2 regions of the Streptomyces rishiriensis genome follow, and region 2 is predicted to be linked to the other one. Evidence: riboswitches for the same ligand, from Rfam matches in the RefSeq annotation. Region 2 holds a riboswitch; the other holds the start of a gene.
What was found. Region 2 has a riboswitch for glycine ahead of gcvT (glycine cleavage system aminomethyltransferase GcvT). Riboswitches for the same ligand answer to the same signal wherever they lie in the genome.
Positions count from the first base shown of each region.

Region 1 (5,699 bases), 4.4 Mb from region 2:
TCCCGGGCGATGGCCCGCTTCAACATCCGGATAATCTCTTTCTTCGTCCGTCCGGCGGCGACTTGCCGTGTGACGTAGGCGCGAGTTCGGACGTCGCCGGACATACGGACCAGGGCGATGCGGTAGAGCGCGGAGTTGGCGGTCCGGTCCCCGCCCCTGGAGAGGCGGTGGCGGTTGGTTCGGCCGCTGGATGCGGGGACCGGGGCGGCTCCGCACAGAGCCGCGAAGGACGCCTCGGTTCGCATCCGTTCGGGATTGCCGCCCGCGGTGATCAGCAGCTGCGCGGCGGTGTCGGGGCCGACACCGTAGGTCGCCCGCAGGCCGGGGTTGTGTGTGGTGACTTCGGCATCCAGGGCCCGCGTCAGCGTCTCGTGCTCGGCAGTGAGTTCCTTGACGCGGCGGGCGAGGCTTTTCAGCGCGGTCAGGACAGCGGTGTGCAGGGCGTCGCCGGCCGGTCGCAGCCGAGCCAGGGCCTCGGTGCGGTCGGTGCCCTTGAGCTGCCCGTACTTCGAGCGGATCGCCTCCGGAGCGGTGACGAGGACCTGGCCGAACAGATCCCGGCGGCCGGACAGAACAACGCGAAGACAGTCCAGCAGGGCGTCAGTCAGTGCCCGGGTCACGACCACCGGAACCCGAGTATCAGCATCAATGTCAGTGCCGTGGTGCAGCATCGGACATGTGAGAAACGCGCCCACGATCCTGCATCTCGACATGGATGCCTTCTTCGCGCAGGCGGAGCAGGCCTCCAAGCCGAGCCTGCGCGGGAAAGCCGTGGTCGTGGGCGGTCTGGGGCCCCGCGGCGTGGTCGCGACCGCCTCCTACGAGGCGCGGGTCTTCGGAGTGCACTCGGCGATGCCCATGGCCCAGGCGCGCCGAAGGGCTCCGAACGCCGCTTATCTGGTGCCGCGCTTCGCGTTCTACCGGTCGATCAGCGAGCAGGTCATGGGCTTGCTGCGGGCGCTGTCGCCGCTGGTGGAGCCGCTGAGCCTGGACGAGGCCTTCGTGGACCTGGATGCCGGGGGAGCGGCCTGGGACAGCGAGTCGGCGCGGCTGGCGGGGATCAGGCTGCGCGCGGACATACAGGCCGTCACCGGGCTCACGGGTTCGGTGGGCCTCGCCTCCTGCAAGATGCTGGCGAAGATCGCCTCCGAGCAGGCGAAGCCGGACGGCCTGGTGCTCATCGCGCCGGGGACGGAGCGGGCCCTGCTCGGCCCGCTGCCGGTGCGGACCCTGCCGGGGGTCGGTCCGGCGACGGGGGACCATCTGCGCCGGGCCGGGATCCTCACGATCGACGAGATCGCCGAAGCCGGTGAGGACGAGTTGGTGCGGCTGCTGGGAAAGGCGCACGGGCACGCGCTGTACGCCATGGCGCTGGCCCGCGACGACCGGCCCGTGGTGGCGGAGCGGGAGGCCAAGTCGGTCTCCGTCGAGGACACCTATGACGTGGACATCCACGACCGGATCCGGGTGGAGCTGGAGGTGCAGCGGCTCGCGGACCGATGTGTGCGCAGGCTGCGGGAGGCCGGTCTGTCGGGGCGGACCATCGTGCTGAAGGTGCGGCGGTACGACTTCTCCACGCTCACCCGGTCCGAGACCCTGCGCGGGCCCACCGACGATCCTGCGGTGGTCCGGGAGGCGGCGGCCCGGCTGCTGGAGTCGGTGGACACCACGGGCGGGGTGCGGCTGCTCGGGGTGGGCGTGAGCGGGCTGGCGGACTTCACGCAGGAGGATCTGTTCGCGCAGGCGGCCGAGGAGCGGGTGGTCGGGCCCGAGGAGGAAGTCGCTGCCGAGCCCGTCGGCGAGGTGCCGGTGCCGGTCGAGCGCCAGTGGCGCCCGGGGCACGACGTGCGGCATGCCGAGCTCGGGCACGGATGGGTGCAGGGCAGTGGGCTGGGCCGGGTCACCGTGCGGTTCGAGACGCCCGAGTCGGAGCCGGGACGGGTGCGCACCTTCAGGACCGACGATCCGGCGCTGGAGCCGGCGGATCCGTTGCCTCTGGTGCGACGAAGACCGGATGACGACGGCGGGGCGGCGGCGGGAGCACCGCATCCTGAAGTGAAGTCCTCGGAAAGGCAACCGTCCGAGGTGCAGCCCTCGGAAGAGGCGCAGCCGTCGGAGGCGGAGTCCGGGAACTCTGCGTGAGGTGGATCAGTTACACAGAGTGAAGCGGTTCGAACTGCGAGGTGGGTCGGAGCGGTGGCACGCGGGTGGCACCGGTGGGGGATGGGGAGGGAGCTGCATGAAGCTGCACGGAGGCCGGTTCGCGGACCCGGCCGGGGTGTCGCCGGAGCATGAGGCCGAGATGCGCCGGGTGGTGGACAGGATGACCCGGTGGGCCGGGAACCGGAGCGATGTGGTGGGGCTGCTGCTCGTCGGGTCCTGTGCACGTGGGACAGCGGGTCCCGACTCGGATGTCGACCTTGTGGTGTTGTCGACGGCGCCAGCCCGGTACGCCGAGGACGACGGGTGGGCTCGGGAGCCGGCTCTGGGAGAGGTGATCCGGGTCCGGGATCGGGGGACCGTCACCGAATGGCGGTATGCGACCGCCTCCGGTCTGGAGGTCGAGGTGAACGTCGGGCCTGCCCGCTGGGCACGGACCGACCCGGTCGACGCCGGTACCCGAAGAGTCGTCACGGACGGCGCCCGGCCGCTGTACGACCCCGCCGGGATTCTCGGGGCGCTGATACAGGCCTGCGGCTGAGGGGCTCAGCCGTCCTCCGTGCCGGCCAGTCGGCCGAAGTCGTGGTCGGGGAGCGGGGGAGGAGCGCCCACGTCGAGGCCGTAGTGGTGGTAGAGCTGGAGTTCCTGCTCCGGGGAGAGGTGGCGGCCCACACCGAAGTCGGGAGCGTCCTTGATCAGGCCCCGGTCGAAGGGAATGTGCAGGGTGCCCTCGACCAGCCGGCTGGGCTCCAGGGGGACGAACGCGTCGCGGGAGAACAGACCGGTGCGTATGGCCGCCCACTCCGGCACTCCGGTGGCGTCGTCGAGGTAGACCTCGTCGACGGTCCCGATCTTGGTGCCGTTGCGGTCGAACGCCTTGCGGCCTATCAGGTTGCGCGGATCGATGTCGGTCTGCACGGGCCCTCCACTTGGTCGCAACTCATCCGTAAGCACTACAAAAGAGCACATCGGGACGAGCGGCCACTCGAGCGAGACTCATTGACCCCGCTGGTAGTCTGACAATGGCTGCTGACACCGCGCGGGAGAGTCCTCCGGACATCACCGGAGGCGCCGAAGGAGCAAATCCTCCCCGGAATCTCTCAGGCTCACGTACCGCACGGACGAGGTCACTCTGGAAAGCAGGGCGGGTGCCGACGGCGTCGACGGCTTCCGCTCTCACCGACGGTGAAAGCCGGGTGCCCTCGGGGACCCGGTGAAGCTCTCAGGTTGAGATGACAGAGGGGGAGGCCGTCCGGGTACCCACCGTGGTGACCCTCGAAGGTCGTGTCAGACCAGGAGGCCTCCGTAATGACCGCCCATCGCATTCCGCTCGCCGAGCTCGAGCAGGGAATTCCCTTCGAACACCGCCACATCGGGCCCGACCTCGAAGCGCGGGCCAAGATGCTCGCACAGGTCGGCTACGGCTCGCTCGACGAGCTCACCGCCGCAGCGGTCCCGGATGTGATCAAGAACGCCGACGCGCTGGACCTGCCGGGCGCGCGCACCGAGGCCGAGGTGCTGGCCGAGCTGCGCTCGCTGGCCGACCGCAACCAGGTCCTCGCTCCGATGATCGGGCTCGGCTACTACGGGACCTTCACGCCGCCCGTCATCCTGCGCAACGTCATGGAGAATCCGGCCTGGTACACGGCCTACACGCCGTATCAGCCGGAGATCTCCCAGGGCCGGCTCGAGGCGCTCCTGAACTTCCAGACCGTGGTAGCGGACCTCACCGGGCTGCCGACCTCCGGCGCTTCGCTGCTCGACGAGGGCACGGCCGCCGCCGAGGCGATGGCGCTGTCCCGGCGCATGGGGAAGAACAAGAAGGGCCTCTTCCTCATCGACGCGGACGCGCTGCCGCAGACCATCGCCGTGATCGAGACCCGCGCCGAGCCGACGGGCGTGGAGGTCGTCGTCGCCGACCTGAGCGACGGGATTCCGGCGGAGATCGCCGCACGGGAGATCAACGGCGTGCTCGTGCAGTACCCGGGCGCTTCCGGTGCCGTGCGGGACCTCAAGGCGATCATCGACCAGGCGCACGGGCTCGGCGCGCTCGTCACGGTCGCCGCGGATCTGCTCGCGCTGACGCTGCTGAAGTCGCCCGGCGAGCTGGGGGCGGACATCGCGGTCGGTACGACGCAGCGGTTCGGTGTGCCGATGGGCTTCGGCGGTCCGCACGCCGGTTACATGGCCGTCCGCGAGCAGTTCGCGCGCAGCCTGCCCGGGCGGCTGGTGGGCGTGTCGGTGGACGCCGACGGGCACAAGGCCTACCGGCTCGCTCTGCAGACGCGTGAGCAGCACATCCGACGCGAGAAGGCCACGAGCAACATCTGCACGGCGCAGGTGCTGCTGGCCGTGATGGCGGGGATGTACGCCGTCTACCACGGCCCCGACGGGCTGCGGGCGATCGCCCTGCGCACGCACCGGTACGCCTCGGTCCTGGCCGCCGGGCTCGAGGCCGGCGGCGTCGAGGTCGTGCATGCCTCGTACTTCGACACGCTGACCGTACGGGTGCCGGGGAAGGCCTCCGAGGTCGTCGCCGCCGCGCGGGAGCGCGGGGTCAACCTGCACCTCGTGGACGCCGACCAGGTGTCGATCGCCTGTGACGAGACGACCGCTCGGGCGCAGGTGTCCGCCGTCTGGGCCGCCTTCGGGGTGGACGGCGACATCGAGTCGCTCGACGCGGCCACCGCCGACTCCCTGCCCGCCGGGCTGCTGCGGTCCGACGCGATCCTGACGCACCCCGTCTTCCACCAGCACCGTTCCGAGACCGCGATGCTGCGCTACCTGCGCAGGCTCGCCGACCGGGACTACGCGCTGGACCGGGGCATGATCCCGCTGGGCTCCTGCACGATGAAGCTCAACGCGACCACCGAGATGGAGCCGGTGACCTGGCCCGAGTTCGGGCAGCTGCACCCCTTCGCGCCGGCCGAGCAGGCGGAGGGCTATCTGACGCTCATCCGCGAGCTGGAGGAGCAGCTCGCCGAGGTCACCGGCTACGACAAGGTGTCGCTCCAGCCGAACGCCGGGTCTCAGGGCGAACTGGCCGGGCTGCTCGCCGTCCGCGGGTACCACCGGGGCAACGGTGACGAGCAGCGGACGGTGTGCCTCATCCCGTCCTCCGCGCACGGCACGAACGCGGCCAGTGCCGTGATGGCCGGCATGAAGGTCGTCGTCGTGAAGACCGCCGAGGACGGCGAGATCGACGTCGAGGACCTGCGGGCGAAGATCGAGCGGTACCGGGACGAGCTGTCGGTGCTGATGATCACCTACCCGTCGACGCACGGGGTGTTCGAGGAGCACGTCGCCGACATCTGCGCCCAGGTGCACGAGGCGGGCGGGCAGGTGTACGTCGACGGCGCCAACCTCAACGCGCTGGTCGGTCTCGCCAAGCCGGGGCACTTCGGTGGCGACGTCTCGCACCTGAACCTGCACAAGACGTTCTGCATCCCGCACGGGGGCGGCGGCCCGGGCGTCGGACCCGTGGCCGTACGGTCGCACCTGGCGCCGTATCTGCCGAACCACCCGCTCCAGCCCGCCGC
Region 1 is NZ_JAUSWV010000002.1:1,473,925-1,479,623, reverse strand. It holds gene QF030_RS40560 (transposase) at 1-620, opposite strand, end outside; gene QF030_RS08990 (DNA polymerase IV) at 679-2,142, shown strand; gene QF030_RS08985 (nucleotidyltransferase domain-containing protein) at 2,240-2,701, shown strand; gene QF030_RS08980 (PRC-barrel domain-containing protein) at 2,707-3,078, opposite strand; glycine riboswitch at 3,191-3,286, shown strand; gene gcvP (aminomethyl-transferring glycine dehydrogenase) at 3,469-5,699, shown strand, end outside.
Region 1: linked by a shared signal. The riboswitch ahead of gcvP (aminomethyl-transferring glycine dehydrogenase) and the one ahead of gcvT (glycine cleavage system aminomethyltransferase GcvT) in region 2 are both predicted to bind glycine.

Region 2 (5,699 bases):
AAGTCGAGCTGCCGGGGATAGGCCGACCAGCCCGCGATGATCACCTTCGGGCGGTGCTCCTTGGCGAGCCGCTCGACCTCGGCCATGTCGACCAGGCCGGCGTCGTCCACGTGGTAGGCGACCACGTCGAACTGCTTGCCGGAGAAGTTCAGCCGCATGCCGTGGGTCAGGTGACCGCCGTGCGCCAGGTCCAGGCCGAGGATCGTGTCGCCGGGCTGGGCCAGCGCGAACAGGGCGGCCTGGTTGGCGGAGGCGCCCGAGTGGGGCTGGACGTTGGCGTACTCGGCGCCGAACAGCTCCTTGATCCGGTCGATCGCGATCTGCTCGGCCACGTCGACGTGCTCACAGCCGCCGTAGTAGCGGCGGCCCGGGTAGCCCTCGGCGTACTTGTTGGTCAGGACCGAGCCCTGCGCCTCCATCACCGCGAGCGGAGCGAAGTTCTCCGAGGCGATCATCTCGAGCGTGGACTGCTGGCGGTTCAGCTCGGCGTCGATCGCGGCGGCGATCTCCGGGTCGAGCTCGTGCAGGGGCGTGTTCAGGACGGACATGCGTCTACGACTCCTCAGCCGGCGGTGAAGGCGGTGTACTCGTCGGCGGTGAGCAGGTCGTCCTGCTCGCCCGCGGTGCGTACCTTGAACAGCCATCCGCCCTCGAACGGGGCGGAGTTCACCAGCGCCGGGTCGTCGACGACGTCCTGGTTGACCTCGACGATCTCGCCGGAGACCGGCGCGTACAGCTCGCTGACCGACTTGGTCGACTCCAGCTCGCCGCAGGTCTCGCCCGCGGTCACCGTGTCACCGACCTCGGGGAGCTGGACGAAGACCACGTCGCCGAGCGCGTTGGCCGCGTGCTCGGTGATGCCGACCGTCGAGACGCCGTCCTCGGCGACCGACAGCCACTCGTGCTCCTTGCTGTAGCGCAGCTGCTGGGGGTTGCTCATGGCCTGAATTCTCCTGTACGCGGGAGGGTGCTGGTGAATGGGGGACTGCTGGAACCGCAGGGGAGCAGCGCACATGTGCGCAGCGTCACGCGCGGGCGGGGCGTCGACGCGCCCAGTGTCTACTTCTGGCGCTTGTAGAACGGCAGCGCCACGACCTCGTACGGCTCGTGGCTGCCTCGGATGTCCACGCCGACGCCCTGGGTCCCCGGCGCCGCGTGGGCGGCGTCGACGTACGCCATGGCGATCGGCTTGCCGAGGGTGGGGGAGGGGGCGCCCGAGGTGACCTCGCCGATCACTGCGCCGTCGGCGACCACGGCGAATCCGGCGCGCGGGACCCGGCGGCCCTCGGCGACCAGGCCGACGAGGACGCGCGGGGGCTGCGAGGCGGCTCGCCCGGCGGCCTCCTCCAGCGCCGTACGCCCGACGAAGTCGCCCTCCTTGTCGAACTTGACCACCCGGCCCAGACCCGCGTCGAACGGGGTGAGGGAGGTGCTCAGCTCGTGCCCGTACAGCGGCATGCCCGCCTCCAGGCGCAGGGTGTCCCGGCAGGACAGGCCGCAGGGCACCAGCCCGACGCCCTCGCCGGCCTTGGTCAGCGACTGCCACAGCTCGACGGCGTGCTCCGGCCGCACGAACAGCTCGAAGCCGTCCTCGCCGGTGTAGCCGGTACGCGCGATGAGGGCGGGGACGCCGGCGACGGTGCCGGGCAGGCCGGCGTAGTACTTCAGGCCGTCCAGGTCGGCGTCGGTGACGGCCGCGAGGATGCCGGGGGACTCGGGGCCCTGCACGGCGATCAGCGCGTAGGCGTCACGGTCGTCGCGGACCACCGCGTCGAAGCCCTCGGCGCGCTCGGTCAGCGCGTCCAGCACGACCTGTGCGTTGGAGGCGTTGGCCACCACCATGAACTCGGTCTCGGCCAGCCGGTAGACGATCAGGTCGTCCAGGATGCCGCCGTCCGCCCGGCAGATCATCGTGTAGCGGGCGCGGCCGGCCTTGACCGCCCCGATGTTGCCCACCAGGGCGAAGTCGAGGAGGGCGGCTGCCTGCGGGCCGGCGACGGTGATCTCGCCCATGTGCGAGAGGTCGAAGAGCCCGGCCCGGGTGCGGACGGCCTGGTGCTCGTCGCGCTCGGAGCCGTAGCGCAGCGGCATGTCCCAGCCGGCGAAGTCGGTCATCGTCGCGCCGAGCGCGCGATGCACCGCGTCGAGGGCGGTGAGGCGCTGCCCGGCGTTCTGGGCGGAAGCGGGGTCGGTACTGCTCATCGGGCGTTCGTCTCCCAAGGCATGACGGCACGGCGAGGTCGTTCCTCCCCATCTGTCATCGGAACCTGAGAGGTTCGCCATGACAACCCGGGAAGGGATCGGTCATGACTTGCACCTTGGGTGGGGCCACTGGAGAGCGGCCCGCTTTTCAGATGTGCCTCGCCCGCGCGGTAACGGGGCCTGAGAGATTCAAGGGAGGGACTTGCTCCTTCGGCGCCCCAGCGAAGCTGCTGCTGAGGACTCTCCCGCGCGGATTCAAACGGCCGGTATGCAGTTGGCGCGGCCATCATTGCACGGCTCGCCCCGATCACGGCAGGCCGCATCTGTAACCGGCTTGTGTCGGTACGCGCACGAAATCGCCGGACGCGGCGCATTACCTTCTCTTTACGCTCAGTGGGGATGAGGACACCATCGGACCCCAGGGGAGGACGATCACGGTGAACAGGACGACCACGGCGAGGTCCACGGCATTCGCGACCGGCTCGGGGATCGCGCTGCCCGCGCAGCCCGTCGCCCCGGCCCGGGAGGCGTGCGGCCCGCAGCCGGCGCCCGTCGTCCGCGACCTGCGCGAGCGAGCCGGCCGCAGCCCGCACGGACTGCTCTTCGGCCCCCGTGACCTGGTCGTGGTCACCGGTCTGCCCGGCAGCGGCAAGTCCACGCTCATGCGGCGGACCGTGCAGGGCGTCCGCGTCGACTCCCAGGACACCCGGGACCGCTGGGACGCCCGCGCCCCCCGCTTCCTGCCCTACGGCCTCTACCGCCCCCTCGTCCGGCTCGCCCACTACGCCGGACTGCGCAGGGCGCTGCGCGGCGGTGCGGGCGTCGTCGTGCACGACTGCGGCACGCAGGCCTGGGTCCGTGACTGGCTGGCCCGCGAGGCCCGCCGCCGCGGCGGCGTCCTCCACCTGCTGCTGCTGGACGTCGGCGCCGACACGGCACTGGAGGGGCAGCGCGAGCGCGGTCGGGGCGTCTCCCGGTACGCGTTCCTGCGCCACCGCCACGCCGCCTCCCGTCTGGTGCGCTCGGTGGAGAAGGGCCGGCTGCCCGCAGGCTGCGGCTCGGCGGTGCTGCTCGACCGCGCGGCGGCCGACGCGCTGCGCCGCATCGGGTTCACGGGCTGAGGGCTCGGGCGCGACCCCCGGGTACCCGCTAGCCTTTCGGCCACAGCGAAGTGAGCGGTTCTCAGCAGGCGGTAGGCAGATGGATTTCCCCCCGGCGAACTTTCCGACGGACTACTCCGCGGACTTTCCGGCGCAGGCGCACCCCCATCCGCACGGCGGATGGCCCGGCAACGAGCTGGAGGAGGTGCTCTCCGTCTCCCTCGGCGTGCCGGGAGCCGGCGGCCGGATCGTCGAGGTGCTCGGACGCAGCTTCGTCTGGGTGCCGCTGCCCGGCGGCGGCGGCCCGCACAGCGGCCCTCTGGACCTGCCCACGATGGAGCTCGAGGGCCAGGTGTACGTGCCGGTCTTCAGCTCCGAGGAACAGTTCCGGCAGGTCGTGGGCTCCCACATGTCGTTCACGATCGCGCCGGCCGTGGAGTTCGCCCGGGGACTGCCCCCGCAGGTGGGCATCCTGGTGAACCCGGACGGCGTGGTCGGCATCCCGCTGCCGCCGCCCGCCGTGGCCGAGCTGTGCCGGGCGGGCCGCACCTCGCCGGACGGCACCGCGGGCGGCGGACGGGTCCGCCTCTACGAGCCCGACTGGCAGGACGAGCCGATGGACTTCCTGGCCGCGGCCTCGGCGGAGTTCGAGGCCACGGGCGTGGTCCGCACGGCCCGCCGCTGCCTGGCCGTCATCGAGACGGCGGACCCGGTGATGTTCGTGGGCGTGGAACTCTCCCACCTCGAAGGCGACCTGAGGGCCCTGCCCCTTGAGGCCCTGGGCAGGGCGCTGGGCAGGACGCCGGCCCCGTGGCCGGTCAACCTGGTCCTCCTGGACGTGGCCCAGGATCCGGTGGGCGACTGGCTGAGGGAGCGGGTCCGCCCCTTCTACACGGGGTTCCACCAGGTCTGAGGAGCAGCCCGCCTGACGGGGCGCGGGGCTGTCCTCGGCCGCGGCCCCGCCGCGGGGCGCGCCCCGCCGCACCCGACGCGCGTCCGCCGGCGCGCAGTCGGTCCCGAGCTCCCAACGGCTCGGCCGGGCAGAGCGCCTAAGCTGGACTCCAACGCGGGACGTTTTCTCGAAGGGGCGATAAAAAGTGAGCGCTGGCACTGCCGCGACCGGCTCGGTCGAGCACATGCTGCGCCAGGTCACGCCCGGGCGCTACGACGCCTACGAGGCGCTCCTGCGCGCGCTCGCGACCCCCTCGTCCGGCCAGGTCTGGATGCTGCTGTGGCACGGCCAGGCCGGCTCCCCGGACGCCCAGTACGGAAACATGGAGGTCGACGGGCACGGCTACGCGCCGTGTGTCACCTCCGCCCAGGAACTCAGCGCGAGTGGCTGGAACAGGTCGTACGAGGTGGTCGACGGGCTGGACGTGGCCCGCACCCTCTACCCCGACCACTACGGCCTCTGGCTGAACCCGCACGCCCCCGGCGGCGGGGTCGGCATTCCGTGGCTGGACCTGCGCCGTATCGCCACCGGCCTGGAGCGCCAGCCGGCCGGGCCGTTGCGGCTGTCCGAACCGGGCATCGAGATTCCGCAGTTCTACGCCCTGCTCGCGCAGAACGCCCACCGTACCCCGGCGGTCCGCGCGTTGCGCCGCGCCTGGGTGCAGCCGGCGCTGGGAGCGCCCTACCTGGCCATCGGGCTCGACGTGTACGACGCCTCGCCGCCGGCCGTGGACGCCGTACGGGCGATGATGCAGCAGTCCATCGGGGCCGTGCCGGACGGGCTGCCGGTGTCGACGGTCGCCATGACCGACGAGTACGACCCCGTCGTGATGTGGATGCGTGCCACCGCCCGGCCCTTCTACGACCGCGAGGCCCACGCCCCGGCCCCGGCCCAGGCGCCCGCGGGCGGCTACGGGTATCCGCCCACCGGACGCTACTGATCCCCGTCACGGGTCCGCCATAAAGTGGAGGCCGGACTTCTTCGCGCGTAGATGAAGGCGATTGGTCCGTTTTTCGACCGATCTGCCCCAATAGGTCACCGTCCGGGGGGCGTTACCCGCCGTCCGGATAACGGAACCCCTCTACCCGGATCACGTTTACGCATCCATTCACTGCCAAGTCTGGCTACAGATCGCCAAACCGTTGAAGACTCCGGCGTCAGGGGACTTATCCCCTGCGTATTACGGACTGATCACGCCGCTACAGCGGCAAGTGCGGGCCGGCTACCGCCGGTTGAGAGGGGTCCCTGCCAGATGACGGCACCATTGCACGAGCCGACCGCGGAAGCGGCCCCGAGCGCGGCCGAGGAAGCGTCGGTCGCCACCAGCGGCGCCAAGGCCGTTCAGGGCCGTTCCCTGGGCCGGATCGCCTGGGAGCGCCTCAAGCGGGACAAGCTCGCCCTCACGGGCGGCGTCGTCGTGCTCGTCCTGGTCGTGGTCGCGCTGC
Region 2 is NZ_JAUSWV010000002.1:5,906,993-5,912,691, forward strand. It holds gene glyA (serine hydroxymethyltransferase) at 1-548, opposite strand, end outside; gene gcvH (glycine cleavage system protein GcvH) at 563-940, opposite strand; gene gcvT (glycine cleavage system aminomethyltransferase GcvT) at 1,060-2,202, opposite strand; glycine riboswitch at 2,245-2,360, opposite strand; glycine riboswitch at 2,361-2,460, opposite strand; gene QF030_RS28900 (AAA family ATPase) at 2,640-3,323, shown strand; gene QF030_RS28905 (enhanced serine sensitivity protein SseB) at 3,403-4,215, shown strand; gene QF030_RS28910 (enhanced serine sensitivity protein SseB C-terminal domain-containing protein) at 4,439-5,194, shown strand; gene QF030_RS28915 (ABC transporter permease) at 5,507-5,699, shown strand, end outside.